DNA from 2 places in the Streptomyces sp. NPDC004051 genome. Region 2 is predicted to be linked to the other one. Evidence: riboswitches for the same ligand, from Rfam matches in the RefSeq annotation. Region 2 holds a riboswitch; the other holds the start of a gene.
What was found. A riboswitch is a leader RNA that binds a small molecule or an ion and turns the genes downstream of it on or off. The one in region 2 is predicted to bind glycine.
Positions count from the first base shown of each region.

Region 1: another riboswitch for glycine. It lies ahead of cycA (D-serine/D-alanine/glycine transporter); the one in region 2 lies ahead of gcvT (glycine cleavage system aminomethyltransferase GcvT).

Region 1 covers NZ_JBSGHG010000010.1:181,622-189,228, forward strand. The annotation lists gene ACWEQO_RS14200 (aldo/keto reductase) at 1-658, opposite strand, end outside; gene cycA (D-serine/D-alanine/glycine transporter) at 844-2,328, opposite strand; glycine riboswitch at 2,639-2,730, opposite strand; glycine riboswitch at 2,731-2,827, opposite strand; gene ACWEQO_RS14210 (YceI family protein) at 2,966-3,844, opposite strand; gene ACWEQO_RS14215 (restriction endonuclease) at 4,344-5,096, shown strand; gene ACWEQO_RS14220 (hypothetical protein) at 5,616-5,789, shown strand; gene ACWEQO_RS14225 (GlxA family transcriptional regulator) at 6,078-7,034, shown strand; gene gap (type I glyceraldehyde-3-phosphate dehydrogenase) at 7,142-7,607, shown strand, end outside.
Region 2 covers NZ_JBSGHG010000009.1:1,336-8,942, reverse strand. The annotation lists gene ACWEQO_RS12540 (ABC transporter substrate-binding protein) at 1-886, opposite strand, end outside; gene ACWEQO_RS12535 (enhanced serine sensitivity protein SseB C-terminal domain-containing protein) at 1,313-2,098, opposite strand; gene ACWEQO_RS12530 (enhanced serine sensitivity protein SseB) at 2,239-3,030, opposite strand; gene ACWEQO_RS12525 (AAA family ATPase) at 3,160-3,825, opposite strand; glycine riboswitch at 4,044-4,141, shown strand; glycine riboswitch at 4,142-4,264, shown strand; gene gcvT (glycine cleavage system aminomethyltransferase GcvT) at 4,332-5,459, shown strand; gene gcvH (glycine cleavage system protein GcvH) at 5,613-5,990, shown strand; gene glyA (serine hydroxymethyltransferase) at 6,006-7,280, shown strand; gene ACWEQO_RS12505 (L-serine ammonia-lyase) at 7,423-7,607, shown strand, end outside.

The DNA.
Region 1 (7,607 bases), on a different contig from region 2:
GCGAGGTGAACCGCCCGGCGAGGAAACCGCGGCCGAGCGGCGAATACGGCACGAAGCCGATGCCCAGCTCCCGGCAGGCGGGCAGCACCTCGGCCTCCACGTCCCGTGACCACAGCGAGTACTCGGTCTGCACCGCGGTGACCGGGTGCACGGCGTGGGCGCGCCGGAGGGTCTCCGCACTCGCCTCGCTCAGGCCGATGTACCGCACCTTGCCCTCGGCGACCAGTTCGCCCAGCGCGCCGGCGGTCTCCTCGATGGGTACGTTCGGGTCGACCCGGTGCTGGTAGTACAGGTCGATGTGGTCGGTACCCAGCCGCTGCAGGGAACCGTGGACCGAGCTCCGGACGTGCTCGGCCGAGCCGTCCTGGGGGCCGACCGTGCTGATGTCCCCGGGTACGGCGTTGTCCATCCGGTAGTTGAACTTCGTCGCGATCACGTACTCGTCGCGATGCCCCCGGATCGCCTCGCCGATCAGTGACTCGTTGGTGAGCGGCCCGTACATCTGCGCGGTGTCGAGAAAGTTCACCCCGAGGTCCAGGGCGCGCCGGACGGTCGCGATCGCCTCCTCCCGGTCGGTGGATCCGTAGAAGGCGGACATACCCATGCACCCCAGGCCGATGGCCGATACCTGAAGGTCCCGCAGACTGCGCTTCTGCATGCCGTCTCCCAGTCTTTTCCGCACCCGCGTTCATCGGTCGGCCGACACCGAGCCGCTCATCCATTTAGCGACGGATTCCGCTCCCCGGCATCCCGTGAGAGGCGCCGGACGACACGGGCACCGCTGCCTCCAGGCACGCCGCGGCCCTCCCGGAACCTCGGTTCCGGGAGGGCCGCGGCGTCACCTCAGTGCAGGGGCTGTTCCGGGGAGCCCGTCACTGCCGCCGTCTGCCGGGCCTGACGGCGGCGGTGACGGAGCACCGTCCACGCGATGCCGAGGACGACGAACCACACCGGGGTCACCAGCAGCGCCTGCAGGGTGTCCTCCTTCTGGGTCAGCGCCCAGACGAGGAACGCGAAGAAGGCGAGTACGACGTAGCACATGACGACGCCGCCGGGCATCTTGAACGTCGACGCCTCGTGCAGGTGGGGACGGCGCCTGCGGTACACGAGGTAGCAGATCAGGATGATCGACCAGACGAACATGAACAGCAGGGCCGAGATGGTGGTCACCAGCGTGAAGGCCTCGATGATCGAGTCGCCCATGGTGACCATGACGACGCCGGGGAGCAGGAAGAGACCGGACAGGAGCAGGGCGTTGACCGGTACCTTCCGGGAGGTGAGCCTGCCGAACCGTGCCGGTGCGTCGCCTTCGTGAGCCAGGCCGTAGACCATCCGTGAGGTGGAGTAGATGCCCGAGTTCGCGGACGAGGCGGCGGAGGTCAGTACCACGAAGTTGATCACGGAGGCGGCGATGCCGAGGCCGGCCAGTGTGAACATCACGACGAAGGGGCTGCGGTCCGGGCTGATCTGGCGCCAGGGAGTGACGGAGATGATCGCGATCAGGGCGACCACGTAGAACAGCATCACGCGCACCGGGATCGAGTTGATCGCCTTGGGCAGGTTCCGCTCCGGGTTCTTGGTCTCCGCAGCGGTGGTGCCGACCAGTTCGATGCCGACGAAGGCGAAGGTCGCGATCTGGAATCCCGCGACGAACCCCATGGGACCGGTGGGGAAGAAGCCGCCGTCGTTCCAGAGGTTGGAGAAGCTCGCGGTGGTGCCCCCGGGCGCCTGGAAGCCGCCCAGCACCATGCCGAATCCGACGACGATCAGCGTCACGATGGCGATGATCTTGATCAGTGCGAACCAGAACTCGGTCTCACCGAACGCCTTCACCGTGGGCAGGTTCAGGACGATCAGCAGGACGACCGCCGCGAGCGCCGGAATCCACAGCGCGAGCCCTTCCCACCAGTACGACACGTACCCGGCGATCGCGATGACGTCGGCGACACCGGTGACGATCCAGCAGAACCAGTAGGTCCATCCCGTGAAGAAGCCGGCCCACGGTCCGAGGAGGTCCGAGGCGAAGTCGGCGAAGGACTTGTAGCGCAGGTTGGAGAGCAGCAGCTCTCCCATCGCCCGCATCACGAAGAACAGCATCGCGCCGATGATCATGTAAACGAAGATCACCGAGGGGCCGGCCAGTGAGATCGTCTTGCCCGATCCCATGAACAGGCCGGTGCCGATGGCGCCGCCGATCGCGATCAGCTGGATGTGCCGGTTGGACAACTGCCGGGAGAGGTGCTGTTCACCTGTGGGGGAGGAGGGCTGTCCGGGATCCGCCTCGGGCTTCGGGGCGGTGGTCGGGACGGCTTTGCTGCTGTTGTGCATGTGCGAACCTCGTGGATCTTCGGTGCGTGCGGGCCGGGACAGGCGTGTCCTGGAAGACGACCGCACACGTATGAGGGGAGCGAGTGGGCACAAAGAGTCGGCATGAGTGAGGGAGCGACCGGCGGGAAAAGTGCCGGGCACGCCGAACACGCCTTCAGGGAGCGTGGGCCCAGGAGGGCCGTGGGGGAGAGCCGGAGCTCAGTCGGGATGCCGGCGGGCGGCAGGCGGCCGGCGGTGGGGTAACGAGAAAGCCATCGGGGGGTCCTCAGGAGTCGGGCACGGGCAGGAACCCGCGCTGCCGAGCGGAGCCTCCCCCTCTGTCATGGAGCCTGAGAGCTTCGCCGCGGAGGTCCGCGGCTTGCACCGTGGGCGAGGCACGGGAGCGCCTGCTTTCCAGAGGTGCCTGCCCGAGCGGTAGGGGTGCCTGAGAGTTTCCGGGGAGGTGTTGCTCCTTCGGCGCCCGGGTCTGGCTGACCCGGTGCTCTCCCGCAGCGGGATGAGCGGCGATGTGAGGCTAGGCCCGCACCGGCGGCCGGTCAAGAGCTGCGAGAACGATGATCGTTTACTGCCGGGCAGGGCGGTGTTCCAGGACCGTGCCGCCTTCCCGAGGGCGCGGGCGCGGGGGCAGGCCGGCCGGTCAGCTCTGGGGTACGACCTGCACGTCGATGTCGACCCGGATGGTGGGGCCGACGGCGGCGATACCCCGCGCCAGCATCGTCTGCCAGCTCACCTGGAAGTCGTCGCGGTGCAGTTCGGCGGTGGCCCGGCAGACCGCCCGGGCCTCGCCCTGCATGCCGTTGCCGAGCCCGAGGTACTCCACGTCCAGCGTGACCGTACGGGCCACCCCGCGCAGCCACAACTCGCCGATGACGTCCCACCGGTTGCCGCCCCGGGGCACGAAGCGGTCGCTGTAGAACTCGATGGTGGGAAACCGCTCCACGGCCAGGAAGTCCGCCGACCGCAGATGGTCGTCACGCATCCTCATGTTGGTGTCGATGGATCCCGCGTCGATCACCACGTGCATCGCCGTCTGCGCCGCGTCGCCGGCGATCCGCACCACCCCGGCGAAGGAGTTGAACCGGCCGTGCACCCGGGCCATCCCGATGTGCTGTGCGGTGCAGACGATCGAGGAGTGCGCCAGATCGATCTCCCAGTCACCCGGCGCGGGCATCTCCAGCGGCTGTGCCGCCTGCAGGGTCACGTCGCCGAGCGAGGTGAGGGAGTTCTCGGTGACCGTGCACGGCACCCGGTACGGCAGGTACCCCCCGGCGGACACCGTGAGCCGGTACTCTCCCGCCGGAATCGTGGCCACGAACGATCCGAAGGGATCCGTCCCACCCTCGACCAGTGTGCGTCCCACGGTGTCGTTGATCGCGTACCGGGCGTTCGGCACCGGCTCGTCGGCCGGGCCGAGAACCCGGCAGCTCAGCACCCCGGCATCGGAGGGAGTCTGCACAGCTGCCAGGGGGCCTGTCTGACGCTGTTTCGTTCTGCTTGCCAGCCAGCGGCCCATCATGTGCGACACCCTCTGCATAACGTCAAGAACACCGATCGCCGGACGCACATTCGATCACCCCCGAGGCTTTGGATGCAATAGGCAGCTACCCTGGGCCCTTCCAGTCCGGCCGCGTGGCCGGGGACGCCGGCGGACGAGGTCTGCACGGCACGACGAAGCTCCCGGCGGACAGGCTCTCGATCAAGATCACCCACCCGCCCTCGGCTCCTCTGTCCGGTCACCCCCTTCGACGTCTGACGAGACGGCCCGGGGCCCGACGTCGGACCTTCATGGTGTTCTGTTGCTGCTGGTGTCGAGTCGGGGGATTTCCGGCCATCTGGGGCTGGTTGGGGTGTGTGAGGAGCTTCGCCGCCGCTCGTTCGTGAATTCGTGGGTTCGTGAAGGTGGCCGCAGTGCCGTGTCCGGTCGTACTCGGCAATCAGCCGCCCACATGACCTCCGGTCCTGGGCAGACGGAGGAAGTGATCTTTGCATCGATCCCGAGGAGGGGACTCATCACCGTGGCCGCCCCCGTACGTCGTACGCCGACCGTGAACCGCCGGCGCGGGTTCGACCTGCGCTCGACAGCCTTCTTCTTCGTCCTGCTGGCCGTGGTGGTGAGCGTCCTGGGATTCGGGGCCCGCACGGCGGTCGGCATCGCCGAGCGGCATCCCGGCTGGGCGTTCGCCCTGCTCCTGCTGGGTGCCGCAGGCGTCGCGGGCCTGGGACGCCGTCTTCATCTGGCGAGAGCGGCACGACGGGCCGCGGCCGCGCTCGACGAGGCGGCGACGGAGGCGGCCGAGGCGTGGGAGACCGCGACCGTTCCCCGGCCGCGAGTGGCTTTCGACATGGACGTCGACATCGACTATGACGCCCTGGATGCCGAGGAATTCGAGGCCGCGGTCGCCTCCCTCTGCGAGCGCGACGGCTGCTCCGGTGTGGAAGTCGTGGGCGGTGCCGGGGATCTGGGCGCCGACGTTGTCGCCGTGTCGCCCGAGGGGTGGCGGGTCGTCATCCAGTGCAAGCGCTACGGCGACTCCCACCGGGTCGGTTCTCAGGACATGCAGCGTTTCGGCGGCACCTGCTTCGCCATCCACGAGGCCGACGTCGCTGTCCTGGTCACCACCAGCGACTTCACCGCGCCGGCGGTGGAGTACGCCGAGCAGTGCGGAATCGTGTGTGTGGACCGGCAGGCGTTGGTGCGCTGGGCAGAGGGAAGCGGGCCCCGGCCCTGGGAGGCCGTGAAAGCCGTTCGGGACGCCGAAGCCCGCTGACACCGGTCAGCGCCGGTGGACTTCGTCCAGCAGCCCTCACCGTCGTCTTCCGCACCGCCCCCGAAGACGTGGAACAGATCCACGTCACCGCCGATGACCCCTGGCGCCGCGGCGCGGGCCGCCACGCCTACCCGCACGACACGGTCGCCTCCTGGCCGGCACCGTCCGCCTGGCCGGCACCGTCCGCCTGGCCGGCACCGTCCGCCTGGCCGGCACCGTCCGCCTGACCGGGACCGCCTGCCCGCACCGCAGGCGTCAGCGACCCGTGAGCGGCTCGGTCAGGTGCCGCAGAGCGCTGCCGGGCGGCTCGATCGACGGGTGGACAAGCGCGAAGCCCTCGGCGGACACGGGTACTTCCGGCCGGGATGCGTCCACCGAGGGCTTCGCCGTCACCGACAGCCACTGGCCCCCGACCACCGCACATCCGGACCGGGTCGGGAACAGCCCGATCGTTGTGCCCCGGCTTGCGGAGGCGATGTCGGGGCATACGTGCTTCACCCGTCAGAGAGGAGCCTGCTCATGCTGGGCATAGTGGCTGCGGTGCTGTTCTTCTTCGCGTTCTTGATCAACGCGGCGGACATCGGCACCAATGATGTGTTCTCTTCGACGAATGTGATGCTGCTGGGACTGACCGCCCTGGCGCTGCATGTGGCGGGGATCGGTGGCGGCCTGGCTTCCAGGAGCCGACGCTGACCCTGGGCCCTGCGCCCCGCTGACGAGGGCTCGGGGCAGTGCGAACACCACGAGCCCCCTTCGCGGCCGGCCTTGCCCGCGTCAGCCGGTTCCCATCAGACGCCCGCATGTCGATCTCGATCGCGAGCCCGCTGCTCCGCCGCACCGAACGACGCCATTCGGCCCGCGGTTCGGGGCGGCCCCGTTCGGAGCAGAGCGGGACGGCGCGGAAGGTACATGGACCGGACGCGCCGTCGGTGTGTGTGCGCAGGGGGCGTATCGACGTCACACCCCCGTAGCCTCTGTCCCATGCCAGCCTCCCGCCTGCATCGCGTCGCCGTCCTGGTGCTCGAGGGTGCGAAGCCGCTCGATGTCGGAATTCCCGCGCAGGTTTTCACGACCCGCGCGAGCATGCCGTACGAGGTGCGGGTGTGCGGGGCGACACCCGGTCTCGTGGCCGGCGGCGATGGCCTCGCGTACCACGTCACCCACGGCCTCGACGCGCTTGCGTGGGCCGACATCGTCTTCGTCCCCGGCTACCGGTTCCCGGACCGCGACGACCCGCCGCAGGCCGTCGTCGACGCCCTGATCGCCGCCCACGACCGGGGCGCGCGGCTCGCCGCCATCTCGACGGGCGCCTTCGCGCTCGCCGCCACGGGCCTGCTCGACGGCAGGCGCGCCACGACGCACTGGCACTACACGCGGGCACTGGTGGCCAGGCATCCGCTCGTCCAGGTCGACGAGAACGTGCTGTTCGTCGACGAGGGCAGCGTGCTCACCTCGGCCGGCGCCGCCTCCGGCATCGACCTGTGCCTGCACATCCTGCGCGGCGACCTCGGGGTGGCCGCGTCCAACCACGCGGCCCGGCGTCTGGTCGCGGCCCCCTACCGCAGTGGTGGCCAGGCCCAGTACGTGCCGCGCAGCGTCCCCGAACCGCTCGGTGAGCGCTTCGGCACCACCCGCGAATGGGCGCTGCACCGGCTCGGCGAGCCCCTCACCCTCGCCATGCTGGCACGGCAGGCGGGGGTCTCGCCGCGCACGTTCTCCCGGCGTTTCGTCGAGGAGACCGGCTACACGCCGATGCAGTGGGTGATGCGCGCCCGCATCGACCTGGCCCGCGAACTGCTCGAACGCTCGCAGCGCAGCGTCGAACAGGTCGCCGCCGACGTCGGCCTCGGCACCGGAGCGAACCTGCGCCTGCACTTCCAGCGCATCCTCGGCACCACCCCGAGCGAGTACCGGCGCACCTTCACCCGGGGCGAGTGACCCGCCCAGCACCGCGTGACGGGATCCTTTCGAACCGTGGCGATCCCGCCACTGTCGGCGGCGCGAGCCGCGGGCGAGCCTGGAGGAGAAGGGAAGGGACATCACTCATGACTCGCATCGCCATCAACGGATTCGGCCGCATCGGACGCAATGTGCTGCGCGCCCTGCTGGAGCGCGACAGCGCCCTCGAGATCGTCGCCGTCAACGACCTGACGGAGCCCGCTGCGCTCGCCCGGCTGCTGGCCTACGACAGCACGGCCGGCCGGCTCGGGCGTCCGGTGACCGTCGACGGGAACGCCCTCGTCGTCGACGGCCGCCGGATCACGGTGCTGGCCGAGCGCGAACCGGCGCAACTGCCGTGGGCCGAACTCGGCGTCGACATCGTCCTGGAAGCCACCGGCCGCTTCACCTCTGCCAAGGCCGCCCGCGCCCACCTCGACGCGGGCGCGAAGAAGGTGCTCGTCAGCGCGCCGTCGGACGGCGCCGACGTCACGCTCGCGTTCGGGGTCAACACCGATGCCTACGACCCGACCGTGCACACGATCGTCTCGAACGCCTCCTGCACCACCAACG
Region 2 (7,607 bases):
CCGGGGCGACGAGGTCGTAGCCGTCGATGTCACCGGCCTGGAGCGCCTGGCGGCGGCCCTCCTCGGTGTCGATGGTACGGAAGACCAGGTTCTTGACCTTGGCCTTCTCACCCCAGTAGTCGTCGAAGCGCTCGAGGGCGACTTCCTTGTTGCCCTTGTTCCACTTCGTGATCTTGTACGGGCCGGTACCGGCGACCGTGCCGGCCTCCTGGCTGTACTTGGGGTACGTGATGGCGTCGCCCTTGGAGGAGGCGTCCTGCTTCTTGTACTCCTCGATCGCCTTCGGCGAGTGGATCGCCAGGGCGTTGAGGGAGAAGCCGCCGGGGAGGTTGGCGGAGGGCTTCTTGACCTCGATGACGGCGGTGTTCTCGTCCTTCGCGGTGCAGGACTTGTAGTTCGCCTCGGGCGTCTCCTTGTCCTCGTTCTTCGCGAAGCCGCCCATGATGGTCTGCCAGTAGTAGGAGACCGCGCTGGACTGGTAGGTGCCCGTCCAGTTGAACCAGTGGTCGTAGTTGGCGCAGACGGCCTCGGCGTTGAACGCCTCACCGTCGTGGAACTTCACGTTCTTGCGGAGGTTGAAGGTCCAGACGGTGCCCTTGTCGTTGCTGGACCAGTCCTCGGCGAGACCGCCGACCATCTCGCTGCCGCCGGACTCGTGCTCGATGAGAGCCTCGAACGCCTGCCGCGTCACACGGAAGGTTTCACCGTCACTGGCGAGGGAAGGGTCCAGGGAGCCAGGGTCACCGGCGCCGGCGAAGACGAAGGTGTCCTTCTTGCCGTCGCTCTTGTTGTCACTGTCCCGGTCGCTGGAGCAGCCCGTGGCGATCAGAGCGACCGCCACCGCGGCCGTGATCGCCCGAGCCGCTCGGGACTTGGTTATGCGCATATTGGGGCCACTCCGGGTCCGCTATGTGGATGCATCTTGACCGGCCGAACACTACAGATGTTCACAGCGAGTCGAGAACAGTCCGGATACCGGTGATACCTACCTGAGATCTGAACAGTTGACATAAGGGACGCTTCCGGCGCCCCTCCGTCGGGAAGTGACCATCCTGAGACATCCGGAACCTCCCCAGCGGCCGCCCGAGAAGTGCCGAACAGCATGAAGAACGGGTGAAACCGCAGGTGACAGGCGGTCAACCGGCCATAGCTGAGCGCGCATGACCTGAAAACTGACGTGACATCAGTCTCGTCGGCGGCACGGACGTCCACCGTCGGCCATGGTGTCCACCATCTGGACATCGTCACGCTGAGTCAGGAACGGCGGGCACGACGGCCCCGGTCGGCCCGGCCCCTCCCGGATACGGCCCGGTCAGCGCTGGTGCGCGGGCGGGTAGCCGGAGCCGGCGGGGGGCGGGAGGGCCCCGTGGGCCTCACGGTCGTAGAACGGGCGGGCGTTGGCCCGCAGCCACATGGCGACCGGGTCGTGCTCGTCGGTCATCGCGACGGTCGACACCGGGAGCCCGTCCGGGACGGCGCCGATGGACTGCTGCATCATCGCGCGCACCGCGTCGACGGCCGGCGGCGAGGTGTCGTACACGTCCAGCCCGATGGCGAGGTACGGCGCGCCCAGCGCCGGCTGCACCCAGGCGCGGCGCAGCGCGCGGACCGCGGGCGTGCGGTGCGCGTTCTGCGTGAGCAGGGCGTAGAACTGGGGGATCTCGATGGCGGGTTCGGACAGCCGCAGCGGCCCGGCGGGCTGCCGGTCGAGGCCGGTGGCGAGCCGGCGCAGATCGAGCCACGGGATGCCGAGGCCGCCGCCGGGGGCGTGCGGGTTGAGCCAGAGACCGTAGTGGTCGGGGTAGAGGGCGCGGGCCGCCTCGAGGCCGTCGACGACCTCGTACGACCGGTTCCAGCCGCTGGCGGACAGCTCCTGGGCGGAGGTCACACAGGGCGCGTAGCCGAAGCCGTCGACCTCCATGTTCGCGTACTGGGCGTCCGGGGAACCGGCCTGACCGTGCCACAGCAGCATCCAGACATGACCGGAGGAGGGGGTCGCGAGCGCACGAAGCAACGCCTCATAGGCGTCGTAACGCCCGGGGGTCACCTGGCGCAGCATGTGCTCGACCTGCCCGGCCGCCGCGGTGCCAGCGCTCACTTTGTATCGCCCCTCCGTACAACACCCTCGCCCCAGCCAATGAACCTAGCTTAAGCCGCCCGCGGCCCGGGGGCTCCGCCCGTCCGGCGGGCGCCGGCGGGCCGAGGGGCGGGCGGCCGCCCGCGGCTCCGCCGGGCGGGTCAGCCCTCGCGCTGGTAGAAGGGGCGGACGCGGTCGCGCATCCACTCGCCGACCGGGTCCTGGGCCACGTCCAGCAGAACCAGGTTGACGGGCCACTTCACCGGCCGGAGGCCCAGCGCGCGGCCCAGGGCGTCGCCGGGGAGGCTCCGCAGATCGCCCTCCCACCGGGAGAGTTCGACCCCGATGAACAGCACCGGGTCCGCGGTCTCGATCTCGGCGAGGCAGCGGCGGGCGGTGCTGACGACACCGGTCGACTCGAACTCCGCGCCCGCGGCGGCGAGGAAGTCCACCGGATCCTCCTGCCAGTCGGGCTCGAACAGCTTGACCCGGCCGCCGCCCGCCGGATCGTCCAGCGGGCCGCGTCCGGCGCGGCACAGTTCGGCCACGGCGGGCGGCGGCAGCGGGACGCCGACCACTCCGCCGGGGTTCACCGCGATCCCGGCCTGCGGCGGCAGACCCCGCGCGAACTCCACCGCGGGCGCGACGGTGAACGACATGTGGGAGCCGACGACCTGGCGGAACTGTTCCTCGGAACTGAAGACCGGGACGTACGCCTGCCCCTCGATCTCCAGGGTGGGCAGGTCCAGCGGGCCGCTGTGCGGGCCGCCGCCGTTCGGCAGCGGAACCCAGACGGGGCTCCTGCCCAGTACCTCGATGATCCGGCCGTCCGCCGCGGGGACGCCGAGGGAGGCGGAGAGCACCTCCTCCAACTCGTTGCCGGGCCATCCTCCGTGCGGATGGGGGTGAGTCTGTGCCGGGAAGTCCGCGGAGAAGCCCGCCGGGAAGTCCATCTGCCTACCGCCTGCCTGGAACCACTGCTGTGGCTGAAAAGGCTAACCGCTGCCGCTCCGCAGCCGGCAGCCCGTGCACCCGCCCGCCCGTGCACCCGCCCGCCCGTGCCACGCCCGCCCGTGCGGTCGTCAGCCCGTGAAGTCGATGCGGCGCAGCGTGTCCGCCGCGTCCCGGTCGACCAGGACCGCCGTTCCGCAGCCCGCGGGCAGGTCGCCGCGCTCCACGGACCGCAGCAGCCGGTCGACGGCGGTGCGGTGCCGCAGGAAGGCGTACCGGGAGACACCGCGGCCGCGCTCACGCTGACCGTCCAGTGCCTGCTCCGGGGGGACGGCCAGCAGCAGCAGGTGCAGCCCCGCGCCCCGGCGGCGGGCCTCGCGGGCCAGCCAGCGGCGCACCCAGGCGTGGGTACCGCAGTCGTGCACGACGACCCCCTCGCCGGTGCGCAGGGCTCGGCGCAGCCCGGCGTAGTGGTCGAGGCGGACCAGGGGCCGGTACACCGCGTACGGCAGGAGGCGCGGCATGCGGCGGTCCCAGCGGTCGCGGGTGTCCTGGGAGTCGATCCGGGTGCCGCGCACCGCGCGCCGCATCAGCGTGGACTTGCCGCTGCCGGGCAGTCCGGTGACCACGACGAGGTCGCGGGGGCCGAAGACCAGGGCGTGCGGACCGCGGCCGGCGCACGCGCGCAGGTCGCGGACGACGGGCGCCGGCCGCGCGCCGTGGGCCTCCCCGGACGAGGGGGCCTGCTGCCCGGGCGGCGCGACACCCGTCGTGGCGTACGCCGTGGTCCTGTTCACCGTGAGTCCTCCCCTGGGGCAAGTGCCGGAGCACCCTCCCCGCCGAGTGTAAAGAGACGGTAACGGCGGACGCCTCTTCATTCCGTCCGTTTCTCGATACAGACCTGTCACAGCCCTCCGTACAGACCTGAGCACCCTGTGCTCACGAGGGAAAGGTCCCCCTGCCGAAGCCTCACGATGCGTGCAATGATGAGCGCGCCAACTGCATACCGGCCGTTTGAATCCGCGCGGGAGAGTCCCTGGCACGTTTCGCCGGGGCGCCGAAGGAGCAAGTCCCTCCCTTGAATCTCTCAGGCACCGTTACCGCGCGGGCCAGGCACATCTGAAAAGCGGGCCGCCGCGCGAGTTTCCGGTGGCTCCACCCAAGGTGCAAGCCGTGACGTCCCCTGCGCGGACGGTCATGGCGAACCTCTCAGGTTCCGATGACAGATGGGGAGGAACGTCCTCGCCCTCCCCGTGCCCGGCCCCGGCCGACGGGGGACCCCATCGCCCTGGGAGACCGACCGATGAGCAGTACCGAACTCCGCCGGACAGCGCTCGACGCCCTGCATCGTTCGCTCGGCGCCACGATGACCGACTTCGCCGGCTGGGACATGCCCCTGCGCTACGGCTCCGAGCGCGACGAGCACAACGCCGTGCGCACGAAGGCGGGCCTCTTCGACCTCTCGCACATGGGCGAGATCACCGTCACCGGCCCGCAGGCGGCGCGGTTCCTGGACTACGCCCTGATCGGCAACATCGGGACCGTCAAGCCCGGCCGCGCCCGCTACACCATGATCTGCAACGAGGACGGCGGCATCCTGGACGACCTGATCGTCTACCGGCTCGGTGCGGTCGAAGCCCCCGAGTACCTGGTCGTCGCCAACGCCTCCAACGCCCAGGTGGTGCTGGACGCCCTCGTGGAGCGGTCGGCGGGCTTCGACGCCGAGGTCCGCGACGACCGCGACGCCTACGCGCTGATCGCGGTGCAGGGCCCCGAGGCCGCCGGCATCCTCAAGAGCCTGACCGATTCGGACCTGGACGGCCTGAAGTACTACGCCGGCCTGCCCGGCACGGTCGCCGGCGTCCCCGCGCTCATCGCCCGGACCGGCTACACCGGTGAGGACGGCTTCGAGCTGTTCGTCGCGCCGGAGCACGCGGTCGGGGTGTGGCAGGCGCTGACCGAGGCGGGCGAGGGCGTGGGGGTGACCCCGTGCGGGCTGGCCTGCCGGGACACGCTGCGCCTGGAGGCCGGCATGCCGCTGTACGGCAATGAGCTGAGCGCCTCGCTGACGCCGTTCGACGCCGGGTTCGGCCGGGTCGTGAAGTTCGAGAAGGAGGGCGACTTCGTGGGCCGTGCCGCCCTGACCGAGGCCGCCGCCCGCGCCGAGCGGACCCCGCCCCGCGCCCTGGTGGGCCTGGTCGCCGAGGGCCGCCGGGTCCCGCGCGCCGGGTACCCGGTGGTGGCCGGCGGCGAGGTGATCGGCGAGGTCACCTCCGGGGCGCCCGCGCCGACGCTGGGCAAGCCGATCGCGATGGCGTACGTCGACGTGGCGCACTCGGCGCCGGGTACCCCGGGCGTGGGCGTGGACATCCGCGGCAGCCACGAGCCGTACGAGGTCGTGGCGCTGCCGTTCTACCAGCGGCAGAAGTGACACCGCCGTAGGACGTGGGCCGCGTACGCGACCGCGCCGGTCGGGGCCGTGACCTCCGCCCCCCCACCCCTCCCTTCGGCTCCATCCACCCCTTTCGTCCCCTTTCTCCGCCGTCGACCCCGGCGGTCCCTCGCACACAGGAGGATCCAGATCATGAGCAACCCCCAGCAGCTGCGTTACAGCAAGGAACACGAGTGGCTGACGGCCGCCGAGGACGGCGTGTCGACGATCGGCATCACGGAGCACGCGGCCAACGCGCTCGGCGACATCGTGTTCGTCCAGCTCCCGGACGTCGGCGACACCGTGACCGCGGGCGAGACCTGCGGCGAGCTGGAGTCGACCAAGTCGGTCAGCGACCTGTACTGCCCGGTCACCGGCGAGGTCACCGAGGTCAACGAGGACGTGGTGAACGACCCGTCGCTGGTGAACTCGGCCCCCTTCGAGGGCGGCTGGCTGTTCAAGGTGCGGGTGAGCGACGAGCCGGCCGACCTGCTCTCGGCCGCCGAGTACGACGCCTTCGTCCAGGGCTGAGGAGGCCGTCACCCCATGTCGCTCCTGAACATCCCGCTGCACGAGCTCGACCCGGCCGTCGCGGCGGCGGTCGACGCCGAGCTGCACCGCCAGCAGTCCACCCTCGAGATGATCGCCTCGGAGAACTTCGCCCCGGTCGCGGTCATGGAGGCCCAGGGCACGGTCCTCACCAACAAGTACGCCGAGGGCTACCCCGGCCGCCGCTACTACGGCGGCTGCGAGCACGTCGACGTGATCGAGCAGATCGCCATCGACCGGGTCAAGGAACTCTTCGGCGCCGAGCACGCCAACGTGCAGCCGCACTCGGGCGCGCAGGCCAACGCCGCCGCGATGTTCGCGCTGCTCAAGCCCGGCGACACGATCATGGGCCTGAACCTCGCGCACGGCGGGCACCTGACCCACGGCATGAAGATCAACTTCTCCGGCAAGCTCTACGACGTGGTCGCCTACCACGTCGGCGACGACGGCCAGGTCGACATGGCCGAGGTCGAGCGGCTGGCCAAGGAGAGGAAGCCGAAGCTGATCGTCGCCGGCTGGTCGGCGTACCCGCGTCAGCTGGACTTCGCCGCGTTCCGCCGGATCGCGGACGAGGTCGGCGCGTACCTCATGGTCGACATGGCGCACTTCGCCGGTCTGGTCGCGGCGGGCCTGCACCCGAACCCGGTCCCGCACGCCCACGTCGTCACCACGACCACGCACAAGACCCTCGGCGGTCCGCGCGGCGGGGTGATCCTCTCCACGGCCGAGCTGGCCAAGAAGATCAATTCTGCGGTCTTCCCCGGCCAGCAGGGCGGCCCGCTGGAGCACGTGATCGCGGCCAAGGCGGTCGCCTTCAAGGTCGCCGCGTCCGAGGACTTCAGGGACCGGCAGCGCCGCACCCTGGAGGGCGCCCGCATCCTGGCCGAGCGCCTGGTCGAGGACGACGTCAAGGCCGTGGGCGTGGACGTGCTGTCCGGCGGCACGGACGTGCACCTGGTCCTGGTCGACCTGCGCGACTCCGAGCTCGACGGGCAGCAGGCCGAGGACCGTCTCCACGAGGTCGGCATCACCGTCAACCGCAACGCGATCCCGAACGACCCGCGTCCTCCGATGGTCACCTCGGGGCTGCGGATCGGCACGCCCGCCCTGGCCACCCGCGGCTTCACGGCCGAGGACTTCGCCGAGGTGGCGGACGTGATCGCCGAGACGCTGAAGGCGTCCTCCCCCTTCGAGGCCGCCGACGCCGACGCGCTCCGGGCCCGGGTGACGGCGCTCGCCGGGAAGCACCCCCTGTACCCCGGTCTGAAGTAATTTCGCACGCCTTGCGTCGCACGACCGTACGGGGCATCGCGCACACTGGGAAGTGAGCGCGATGCCCCGTGTCGTGGCGGCCCTCTCCCGAACCACCCCCGCCGGCGGACAGCGGCGTCCGTCAACCCCTAGGAGTCCTCCCGTGGCCCTCTCGGTCTTCGACCTCTTCTCGATCGGCATCGGCCCGTCCAGCTCGCACACGGTCGGCCCGATGCGGGCCGCCCGCATGTTCGCCCGGCGGCTGGTCAACGAGGACCTGCTGGAGTCGGTCGCCTCGGTCCGGGCGGAGCTGTACGGCTCGCTGGGGGCCACCGGCCACGGCCACGG